DNA from 2 places in the Cellvibrio sp. genome. Region 1 is predicted to be linked to the other one. Evidence: predicted binding sites of a transcription regulator. Region 1 holds the regulator's gene; the other holds the start of a gene.
The links. The regulator sigma-54, encoded in region 1, starts transcription at its own class of promoters, with help from an activator protein. The targets are predictions, from matches to a motif close to TGGCACANNNNTTGCNNT.
Positions count from the first base shown of each region.

Region 1 (2,461 bases):
TACATACTCTCTCATGGAATCGGTAACTTCTACATGGCGACCGCTGATATTTATTTGCATAGATACTTCCTCTCGCTAGAAACAAAACGGTTGCGGCTGGCACAACCTCGCATTACATCCATGAATTTTTTTGATCCGAACTTTATTGGTACTACAACTAATACAATTAAATAGCTAAATAGTTTTGCGTTCATTCGACGGTGGAATATTGAGTGATTCACGGTATTTGGCGATGGTGCGGCGCGCCACTTGAATCCCCTGCTCGGCTAGCAGATCGGTAATCTTGCTATCGCTGAGCGGTTTTTTCGGGTTCTCGGCGCTCACCAATTTTTTGATGATTGCGCGAATCGCAGTTGATGAACATTCGCCGCCGCTGTCGGTGCTGACATGGCTGGAGAAAAAATATTTCAGTTCAAAAATACCCTGCGGGGTATGCATGTATTTTTGTGTGGTCACACGTGAAATTGTAGATTCGTGCATCTCCACAATTTCGGCGATATCGTGTAGCACCAGGGGTTTCATCGCCTCGGGGCCGTAATCCAAAAAGCCGCGCTGTTTTTCCACAATACAACTCGCCACTTTCAGCAGGGTTTCATTGCGGCTCTGCAAACTTTTCAAGAACCAGCGCGCTTCCTGCAAATTATCTTTAAGGAAGGTGTTGTCGGTGCTGGAGTCGGCGCGTTTCACCATGGAGGCGTAGTCGGAATTGATGCGCAGGCGCGGCGCAATATCCGGATTGAGTTCCACTATCCAGCGGCCATCACGCTTTTCAACGAATACATCAGGTACGACATATTCGGTATCGCCGTTGGCGATCATATCCCCCGGGCGGGGATTCAAACTTTGGATTAATGCCACTGCCTGGCTTAATTCAGCTTCTTTCAATTTGGTGCGGCGCATCAGCTGGCGATAATCGCGGCTGCCGAGCACTGGCAAATATTGCTTGGCAATTAATTTTGCCGATTCCAAAAACGGTGTTTTCGGATCAAATTGCTGTAGTTGCACTAACAGGCATTCAGATAGATTTTGACTGCATACACCGCAAGGGTCGAATTGTTGCAAGCGGTGCTGCACTGCTTCAACTTCGTCGAGTTCCAGTTCTTCAAAATCGCCGCGCATACCTTCAAAAATTTCTTCGATGGTGATGGACAGCATGCCGCTCGGTTCCACCGCATCGATAATTGCCATCGCCAGTACGCGGTCGCGATCCGACATGGGCGTCAGGTTTAACTGCCACATCAAATGGTCATAGAGCGAATCAGTTGCGGCGCGGCGACTTTCAAAATCATTGTCTTCGTTGTCGTAGTTGCTGGAGCTGCTGCTGGAGGACGATTGGTAAACATCATCCCAACTGGTATCGACCGGGAGGTCGCTGGGGATGGAATCGCTCCAGTCGCCGCTGTCAGCACTAAAGCCATCACCTTCGCCGTATACATCGCTATCGCCAAAACTTTCACTTTCACCTTCACCGAAGCTTTCACCGCCTTCGGAATAGCTATTGGTTTCGCTGTAGTTGTCGGCTGTGCTGGAGGAGAAATTTTCGCTCGCGGTAAAGTCGGTGCCGTGGTCAGTGCCAGCTTCAGCGGCTATCTCCAATTGGCGGGTGTAATCCGCTTTATCCAGTTCGCTCCCTTCGTAATCATTGGTGCTGCTGGGACTATCGAAGCTTTCTTCCACTTCCAGCATGGGGTTGGATTCAAGCGCTTCCTGTATTTCTTGCTGCAGGTCTAACGTCGATAATTGCAAGAGGCGGATGGCCTGTTGCAATTGCGGAGTCATGGTCAGCTGCTGACCGAGTTTGAGTTGGAGAGATTGCTTCATTATGTGAACGACAAACCCTTATAACGCAGGATGGAAAACATCAGATAGGTGGAGTTTAGTCAGGGTTTGGCGCGCAAGCAATAAGCTTAAGCAAGCTTTATGCCTAATGATCAAATAATGTTACTTGTCAAGTTGTTTGTGTGTTGCCTAAGGTGTTGCTGACGGGCGGTTGGTAACACCGGAGGTGACGGGTTTAGCCATCTTTACAGCCGGAAATGCTCGCCTAAATAGACTTCGCGTACCTTGCTGTTGCTGAGTACGGTTTCGGCATCGCCCTCGGCAATAATGTGCCCTTCGCTAACGATATAGGCGGTCTCACAGATATCGAGCGTTTCCCGCACGTTGTGGTCGGTTATCAGCACGCCGATACCACGGTCTTTAAGATGGCGCACAATTTCTTTGATGTCGTTGACTGAAATAGGGTCAACACCGGCAAAGGGCTCATCGAGAAGGATAAATTTAGGGTCGGTGGCCAGCGCACGGGCGATTTCTACCCGGCGGCGTTCACCGCCTGAAAGTGCCATCCCCAGGCTGTCGCGAATGTGGGTGATATGGAATTCATTAAGCAACGATTCGAGCTTTTCCTGGCGCTGGGTTCGATCCAGATCTTTGCGCGTTTCCAGGATTGCCATGATGTTAT
Region 1 covers NZ_JBRFPI010000512.1:43-2,503, forward strand. The annotation lists partial or broken gene ACWA6V_RS20515 (HPF/RaiA family ribosome-associated protein) at 1-60, opposite strand, end outside; gene ACWA6V_RS20520 (RNA polymerase factor sigma-54) at 175-1,821, opposite strand; partial or broken gene lptB (LPS export ABC transporter ATP-binding protein) at 2,025-2,461, opposite strand, start outside.

Region 2 (8,153 bases), on a different contig from region 1:
GCTTGTTCACCCGCATGATCAGCATTCCACTGATGATCACCATGCTCATTGCAATCCTCTGTGTTCATTGGGATAACGGCTGGCAAGCCATTGCCGACGTCAATGCACCTTTTGCCAATGAGCAAGTACTGGCGGCGCCCGAGAAACTGGAGCGCGCTCGCGACATTTTACAAACACACGGCAATTATGAATGGCTCACCGCCAGCGGAAAATTTGTGATTCTTAATAATGGTATTGAATTCGCAGCGACCTACTTCATTATGTTGCTGGCATTGGCAGGCTTGGGTGGAGGGAGATACCACAGCTTGGATTATTGGTTAAACCTTTATCTTGGCCGCAAATATCCTTTGTTAAAAAACATCTCGTTAAATAGATAATCCGGTGTGCAAAGTGATTATGGTGAGTGGTAAGCTGGCGCCCATTGCGCAAACTGGGATGCGCAATTCGCCTCAGCCCACAATGAGCAACCGGATGACCACAACCACCTCAACCGATGAAAGCGAACTGATTGCAAAACTGATTCACGGCGACGACCACGCATTCCGCCACGTAATAGCACTGCACCATTCGCTCATGTTGAATATTGCCCGCGCCATCGCCGGCGATATCTTTGCCGATGATGTTGTGCAAGAGGCCTGGGTTTCAGTGTATAAAAATATCGCCAATTTTGAACGGCGCTCCTCGCTAAAAACCTGGTTGCTTACCATTGTGAGCAATCAGGCAAAAGCGCGTTTACGCAAAGAATCACGACAAATATCACTGGACCAATTGGATGGAGAAACGCCAGGAAGCTATCTTGATGGCGCCAATTTCAAAGCAGATGGTCATTGGCAGCAGCCAACACCGAAATGGAATATTGAATCGCCCGATGCATTATTGGAACAGCAACAATTACAACACTGTATTAACCGCACGCTAAATCTCTTACCACCCGCACAAAAAGCGGCATTTATTTTACGTGACGTTGAACAACAATCGTTCGAGGATATTTGCAGCATCCTCTCCGTGAGTGCAGCCAATGTAAGAGTACTTGTGCACCGTGCCCGCCTCACACTCATGCAGGTAATTGACCGCTATCAGGAGACTGGTTCATGCTAAGTTGCAAACAAGTCGCCACCATCGCCAGCGATTATCTTGACAATAGCACCCCGCTTAAATGGCAAATACGCTTACATTTATTGATGTGCGCCAACTGCCGGCGTTTTGTTCGGCATCTTAAGATCACCCGTCAGGTAAGTGCACAAATGGCCACCGATAAACCGGTGGAAGATGTGGATATAATCTGGAAAAAGGTACAGCAGCGGGTCAAATAAGCTTCACAGCCAAATTAACCGTAAAGCTCGGCCAGCCTTTGCGCCCCCCGGACATGCCCTGTCCTGCGAACCGGCTCACGTTAGAAACACATGCACAGACGAAAATCACATCTATACTTCTGGCATAAAACCTGCTGAATCAACCTATTACATTCACACTGTCAATGCATTGACGAACAATTTAAGGGGTAAACCCACAATGGACCAACTACAGCAGCTCATTCGCCAGGCGGAACTACAGCAAAAAAATTTGGAGCTGGATTTAATATTCCGCAAGAACATGGATTTTTTCGAAAAAGCTGAGCCAAATATTTTTAATAAATATCGCAATTACACACCTACAGAATTGCAATTGATTTTTAACAGTGAAGGTTATATCAATCTCTACAATATTGGTGAAAATACGCACCCGGTTTATAGCAAGGATCCCTACGAGTTCTGCAAAGAGTATGTAGAAAAATATCAGGAGATGCCTACTTTTTACCGTGTCACAGCGCGAACCACGAAAGCCATAGACCCTGAAAATGATGCACATATCCACAACATGAATCCGCTAATCGAATTCATGAATAGCAAAGAGGAGAAACAAACAAGCTTTTTACCTCTAGAAGCAAAAACCCAATTTATGCTGGTACATGGCATTGGCATTGGTTATCACATACCCATGATATTAGAAAAAACTGACGTGCAGCATATGTGTATTATTGAACCTCACGAAGACAATTTTTATGCATCGCTACACACCGTCGATTGGCGAGCCATTTATGACTATTTTGATCGTGAATACAGCACATTCAATTTGATACTTGGCAAAACAGCTAACGACAGCTTTCATCTTATTCGCCAATATTTGAATCAAATAGGCCTATTCAACTCAGCAAAACCCTATGTTTTTGATCATTTGAGCAGCCCGGAGATGAGAGAATCGACCACTGTATTTTTTGAAAAGCTTCCAACAATGCTGGGAGCAATGGGATATTTTGATGATGAGCAAGTGAGCCTTTCACACACCGTGGCAAATTATTCTGAACAAAGAAATATCCTGCGCGACCACGTGCAACTCAATCATCAAACAATTAACCGTCCCGTATTCGTTGTTGCCAATGGCCCATCGCTCGATCACTGTGTTGAATTTTTACGCACACACCAACACGAAGTTATTATTTTTTCATGCGGCACTGCCCTGGGCTCACTGCGCAAGGCCGGAATAAAACCCGACTTTCACATTGAAATGGAGCGCACTCGCCCAGTCGTTGAGTGGATTGAAACGTCTACCACGCCAGAATATCGTGAAGACATTATTTGCCTTGGGCTTAACACCGTTCACCCAGACACCTACGCACTGTTTAAAACCACCGGCATGGGGATGAAAAGTAATGATGTAGGAACACACTTTATTTGCCAATACATTGGCGACAATGAATTCGTGGTGAATTTTGCATTATGCAATCCCACAGTAGGAAATACTGGCGTTGCTTATGCAGCAGCACTCGGCTTTAAAAATATTTACCTGGTTGGTCTGGATCTTGGTTTTGCCAGCGATGGAACCCATCACTCATCCTTGAGCAAACACTATGACGTTAAAGATGAGCATCAAGAAAGCCTCAACCTGTATAAAGCAGAAACCGCAGGCAATAAAAAATTTCCTGGCAACTTTGGCGGTGAAGTTACATCAACACCGGTTTACGCCCACTCTCGCATCAGCATTGAAACCTTACTCAGGCAGTATCCACACATTAATTGTTACAATACTAGCAATGGTGTTTATATTCGCGGAACAACACCAATATCTATTACCGACATCACAATTGAACCAAGCGAACCTATCGACAAAAAAGTATTTAGTTACGCCCTTTACGATAAATATTTCAACATCAAAGGATTAAGAAAAATTGAATCGATAGAAAAAATTGCAGAATATTTTAGACCTGCAATTGATTTTTGTGATGAGATGGAAAAGTTATTTTCTTACAGAGCCAAAAACCGTGCAGATGCATTTAAAATGCTGGCCAAACAACATAAACGCGCGTTACAAGTTGGCTTAAATAACAAAACACAATACGCCTACTCCATCATGAAAGGCAGCATCCATTCTTTTGACTTTGTATTAGCCAAATGCTTGTATAATGGAAAAAATCAGGAAGAAGGTGTTGAGATATTCAATAAAGGAGTGGAACACTATCAGCGTTTTATTGCTCAGGCAAAACAAAAAATTAAATCCAGCCTACTGAAAAAAGATGCAAGGTCACGCAATTTGTCGCAGAAGCTAAAACATTAAAAAAATACAAACAGTAAAACATACTGGACTTACTTCCTTTAAGTAAGTCCAGATTATGCTAACAATTTTTTAACCTTGATAAAAAATTCTGCTGACAACTTATTAAACTTGCCAGAAATTTCACTGTTTTTTGACGCCAAATCACTCGGATTCCCGATAACAGTTGCTATTACTCTTGCAAGATCTTGCACAAAACTATCGCGGTTAGCATAAACCGCTCTTTCAAGCAGCTCTATTTCTTCATAAAGATCCCAAAGTTTTGGATAACTGATCAACGGTATGGCAGGAATATTCATCGCAATAGAACAGACATTGGTATGAAAGCGCATCCCCATGACCAACTCACATCGCTGGTACAATGAAAAGATATGATCACATGCACTCCAGCCACAAGCGAAGGGGGCAACGACTATCCGATCACGGCATAAACGGTCATCCAGATAGGTCATAAACTCACCAATAGACAATACATCGCGAAAAATATGTGGAAATAAAATAATTCGCAAATCAGGATTGGCGGCAAGTGAAGACTCTAAAAAACGGGCATATTGCGTTAAGAATTCTTTCCAGGTAATACCGCCATCAACTCCTGCAGGAAAACGTAATGCCTCCATGTCAGAGGCAATATTAACCCCCCAAAAACGCCCTTCCGGCAAATAAGAGGCAGACTCAGATTTACCCTTATAAAAAAAGCCACCATCGGGAACAATGTCCACACCAGACCATAAATCATTTCGATCTGGATAGGCGAGTTTGAGATTTTTTAACGAGCCATCATTGCGGAATGAAATAAGGACATTAGGCTGACGAATACACTGCTCAAGAAAACCGGAAAATTTAGCAAGATTTTCTGGCTTGCAACCTTTGTGGATATCAAAACCCACACCAAAAAATACCACCGGTGTAGTGATGGACTGTAAGCGCTCATTAGTAATATTGATGGTGGTTGCAGTAGCAGACTCATCCAACCAAGGCTCAAAGAAGTTACCACCACCAACAATCACCAAATCATGCTGATTAGCCAGCGCAACAAAGTGCTCATCGAATGCCCAACGATGCTCGCCCGTATAAATACGATAACAATATCGGATCTCTAGTTCGGTATATATTGGCTTAACATTTAAAACTGACTCGAGGCGTGAGCGCATTCCCGAGTGATTGGCGTTGTCGCCAATATTGCCTGTAAAACTCGCAACATGAAGTACTTTCATTAAATTCACATATCCACAAACGTTTTTTGCTTATTGATTTCCCATAATTGTTCACTTTGCAAGATAGCAAAAAATTTTTTACTGCTGTCACCTTCACCAAAATGTTGAATTGGCTCCCTGGGCAAGCCCTCAACAGAAGCAATTGCATTTTTTATAGCAGCAAATTCAGAAAGACAATTAATCACACTGGGTAGATTGGCACGATTGGCTTGGCGTGTACCTATATTAATTGCAGGCACCCCATAGTAAGGAGCCTCCATTAATGCTGAGCTGGAGTTACCAATAATAAACTCCGCGTTTTTCAGTAATGTCAGAAAATAATCAAAACGCATTGAGGGGTATACTTTAAAACTTAATGTATTCTTTTCAATACGGCCATATTCATTGATGATTCGCTCACTACCGCTGTCGTTATTGGGATAAATGACAACATAGTTTTTTTCCGAATCAACAACAGCATTGACCAACTCATGAATTTGCCGTTCTACATCGTGCACTTCCGTAGTAACGGGATGATATAGAAGAATAGAATAGTTTTCGAAAGGAATACCGTACCAATTTTTTACTTCATCTAGACTAGGTAAATCAGGAGAAAATAAAGAATCCACATCAGGAGATCCTATAGGGTAAATATTTTTATCGATTTCCCCTAATTGTATTAGCCGCTGCTTGGCGCGCTCATTGGTCACAAAATGCAGGTGTGACAACTTGCTCACTGAATGACGGATTAGATCATCGATAGTACCTGAAACCTCACCACCCTCAATATGCGCCACCAAAATATTATTAAGGCTTCCAACAATAGCGCCGGCTAATGCCTCCACTCTATCGCCATGGACAACCAGCATATCCGGCTGGATTTCTTTAACGTAGTCAGATAAACCAGCAATCGTCTTAGCCAATACAGAGTCCATGGTATCGCTGTAATTTTGATTGATGTATTGATAAATATTTTTATAGCCGCGACGCTCAATTTCCCGACAGGTATAACCATATTTACGGAGCATGTGCATGCCGGTAACAAATATATGAGCCTCAAATTCTGTGGAATTTTGAAGAATATCAAGCAAGGAACGAATCTTACCAAAATCTGCACGGGTGCCCGAAAGGAATACAATGTTTTTACGCACGTGTTAAATGACTCCTTTGACAGGCACAAGACCCTCAACTTGACGATATGCGAGCAACTGATCCGCTTCTATATCTTCCACTGCCACTTTACCGATGACATCATCATAAAATTCAGCAAGTATTTCTCCGGTACCCGGGCGCTTGACCCACAGATTATCTTCAGTAAATTTCTCACCTTTGTTCACGGGCTTGATGGTAACCACCGTGGCATAGGCAAAATTGATGGTTGGCTGCTCTTCTTTAACAATACCTTTTCGACCACCGCGCATTTTGTGTAACAACGCAGAACCTTGTATTAGTTCACTCATTGCTTGAGGATCCATTGAGCACACAATGTCGGGCCCTTCGCGCGTCATGGAATCAGTAAAGTGTCGCTCCAGTAAATCTGCCCCTAAAGCAACAGCACCAAGACATGCATAATTTCCTAAGGTGTGATCAGACAAACCAACAACGGCATCTGGAAATTCCTGTTGCAGTTCACGCACCGCCTCCAAACGCACCAGCTCCGGTGGCGTGGGATAAATATTGGTACAGTGCATCAGCGCGTAGGGAATTTTGTATTCTCTAAAAATCGCCACCGCTTTGCGAATACTCTCTATGGTGTTCATACCGGTGCTGAGAATAATCGGTTTGCCTTTTTTAGCAATGTGCTTGATTAGCGGATAATTGTTACATTCACCCGAACCGATTTTATAAGCCTGAACATTCATCCGCTCAAGGCGTTCAACAGCTGCACGCGAAAATGGAGTACTAATGAAGATAGCGCCTTTTGACTGAACATATTCTTGCAGTGCAATTTCATCTGCTTCATTAAGCGCACACTCTTCCATAATGTTGTAAATCGGTTTATCCGCATTACCAGGCTTTATGCGCTTTGCCTCGCCAGCCATCTCGTCTTCAACAATATGGGTTTGGTGCTTAATGACTTCTGCACCCGCAGCAACGGCAGCATCTACCATTTGTTTGGCGACAGCCAGAGAACCATTGTGATTGATGCCGATTTCGGCAATCACTAATGGCGGATAATCTGGCCCCACTAAACGGCCACCAATATTTACAACATTATTTTTCATTCTGTACTGCCCTCTCACGCAAACGCTGCTCTGCAATAACCAAATCCGCTGGAGTATCAATATCAAGACTATCGAGATTCGACATAAGATACGGAATGATGTGGGTGCGTGGAATTTTTTCTTCACGCATAAAATCATCCACTTTAAAAATATAAATTGCTCCATTGGGCATGTAGAGCGATGGCAGATCCTGGCGACGAGTATACGATGTATGCTCTCCGGCTAAGGGGTGCAAAAACTCACTGCCGCCCACATAGGCTTTCATGTATTTATTACTGATTTCATAGACACTAATCAAACTATGGCAGGTGGGAAAATCACGAAACTCTGCCAAGGCTTCACCAATATGGGCTGCCGTACGCAATGGGGATGTGGGCTGCAATAACACAATAATATCTTTGCCTGCCGGTTTTATTCGGTGAATAAATTCGGCAATCACAGGATCGGTTGGAGACTCGTCGCGAGCGAGATGAGGGTCGCGCTTGAGGCGTTCTGCACCATAGTAATGAGCCACCGATAAAATCTGGTCATCATCTGAAGAAACATAAGTGGTATCAATCACTCCGGCTTCCTGAGCAGCCTGCAGTGTGTAAGCCAACAGCGGTTGATCGAGTAATGGCGCAATATTTTTTTGCGGAATGCCTTTTGATCCTCCGCGTGCAGGAACGAGCGCGAATACGTTTGGCATAGGAGTGTCCAACTTTTGACGTTTGCAATAGTAATTAGTTATATAGCAAAGGATCTGCCAAAGGTCACGGAATTGATCAAGATTAATTTGATTAATACGAAACGCTAACCCATCCACAATACTGTGGACGGGTTAACCATTAGCTACTTTTAGATGTAAAGGGGAGACGATCCAAAATACCGTCCAAAAAGTCACCGGTTGAATTTAGGCCGCGCACGATAGATTCCATTGCCTGGAACTGCGCCATCAATCGCGCACGATAGGCTTCACTGCGACGATTCAGTGTTTCTTCATCATCCTTAACATTACTAATATCTTTGTTGATATTTGCTTCACGTTCTTTAATCAAACCGGAGGTTTTAAGGTAGTCATTGATCATTGTGGTCATAGTGCCGGCAAACCCGCGGGAGAAGGTAATACTGCCGGAGGTAGTGCCTGGCTGAACTGTCATACTCAGAC
Region 2 covers NZ_JBRFPI010000167.1:1,159-9,311, reverse strand. The annotation lists partial or broken gene ACWA6V_RS11575 (HvfX family Cu-binding RiPP maturation protein) at 1-377, shown strand, start outside; gene ACWA6V_RS11570 (RNA polymerase sigma factor) at 472-1,098, shown strand; gene ACWA6V_RS11565 (zf-HC2 domain-containing protein) at 1,092-1,313, shown strand; gene ACWA6V_RS11560 (motility associated factor glycosyltransferase family protein) at 1,513-3,591, shown strand; gene ACWA6V_RS11555 (polysaccharide pyruvyl transferase family protein) at 3,645-4,802, opposite strand; gene neuC (UDP-N-acetylglucosamine 2-epimerase) at 4,808-5,932, opposite strand; gene ACWA6V_RS11545 (N-acetylneuraminate synthase family protein) at 5,936-6,892, opposite strand; gene ACWA6V_RS11540 (acylneuraminate cytidylyltransferase family protein) at 6,996-7,694, opposite strand; partial or broken gene fliD (flagellar filament capping protein FliD) at 7,834-8,153, opposite strand, start outside.
Region 2: the regulator sigma-54 is predicted to act here: its motif matches at 1,434-1,451, upstream of ACWA6V_RS11560 (motility associated factor glycosyltransferase family protein).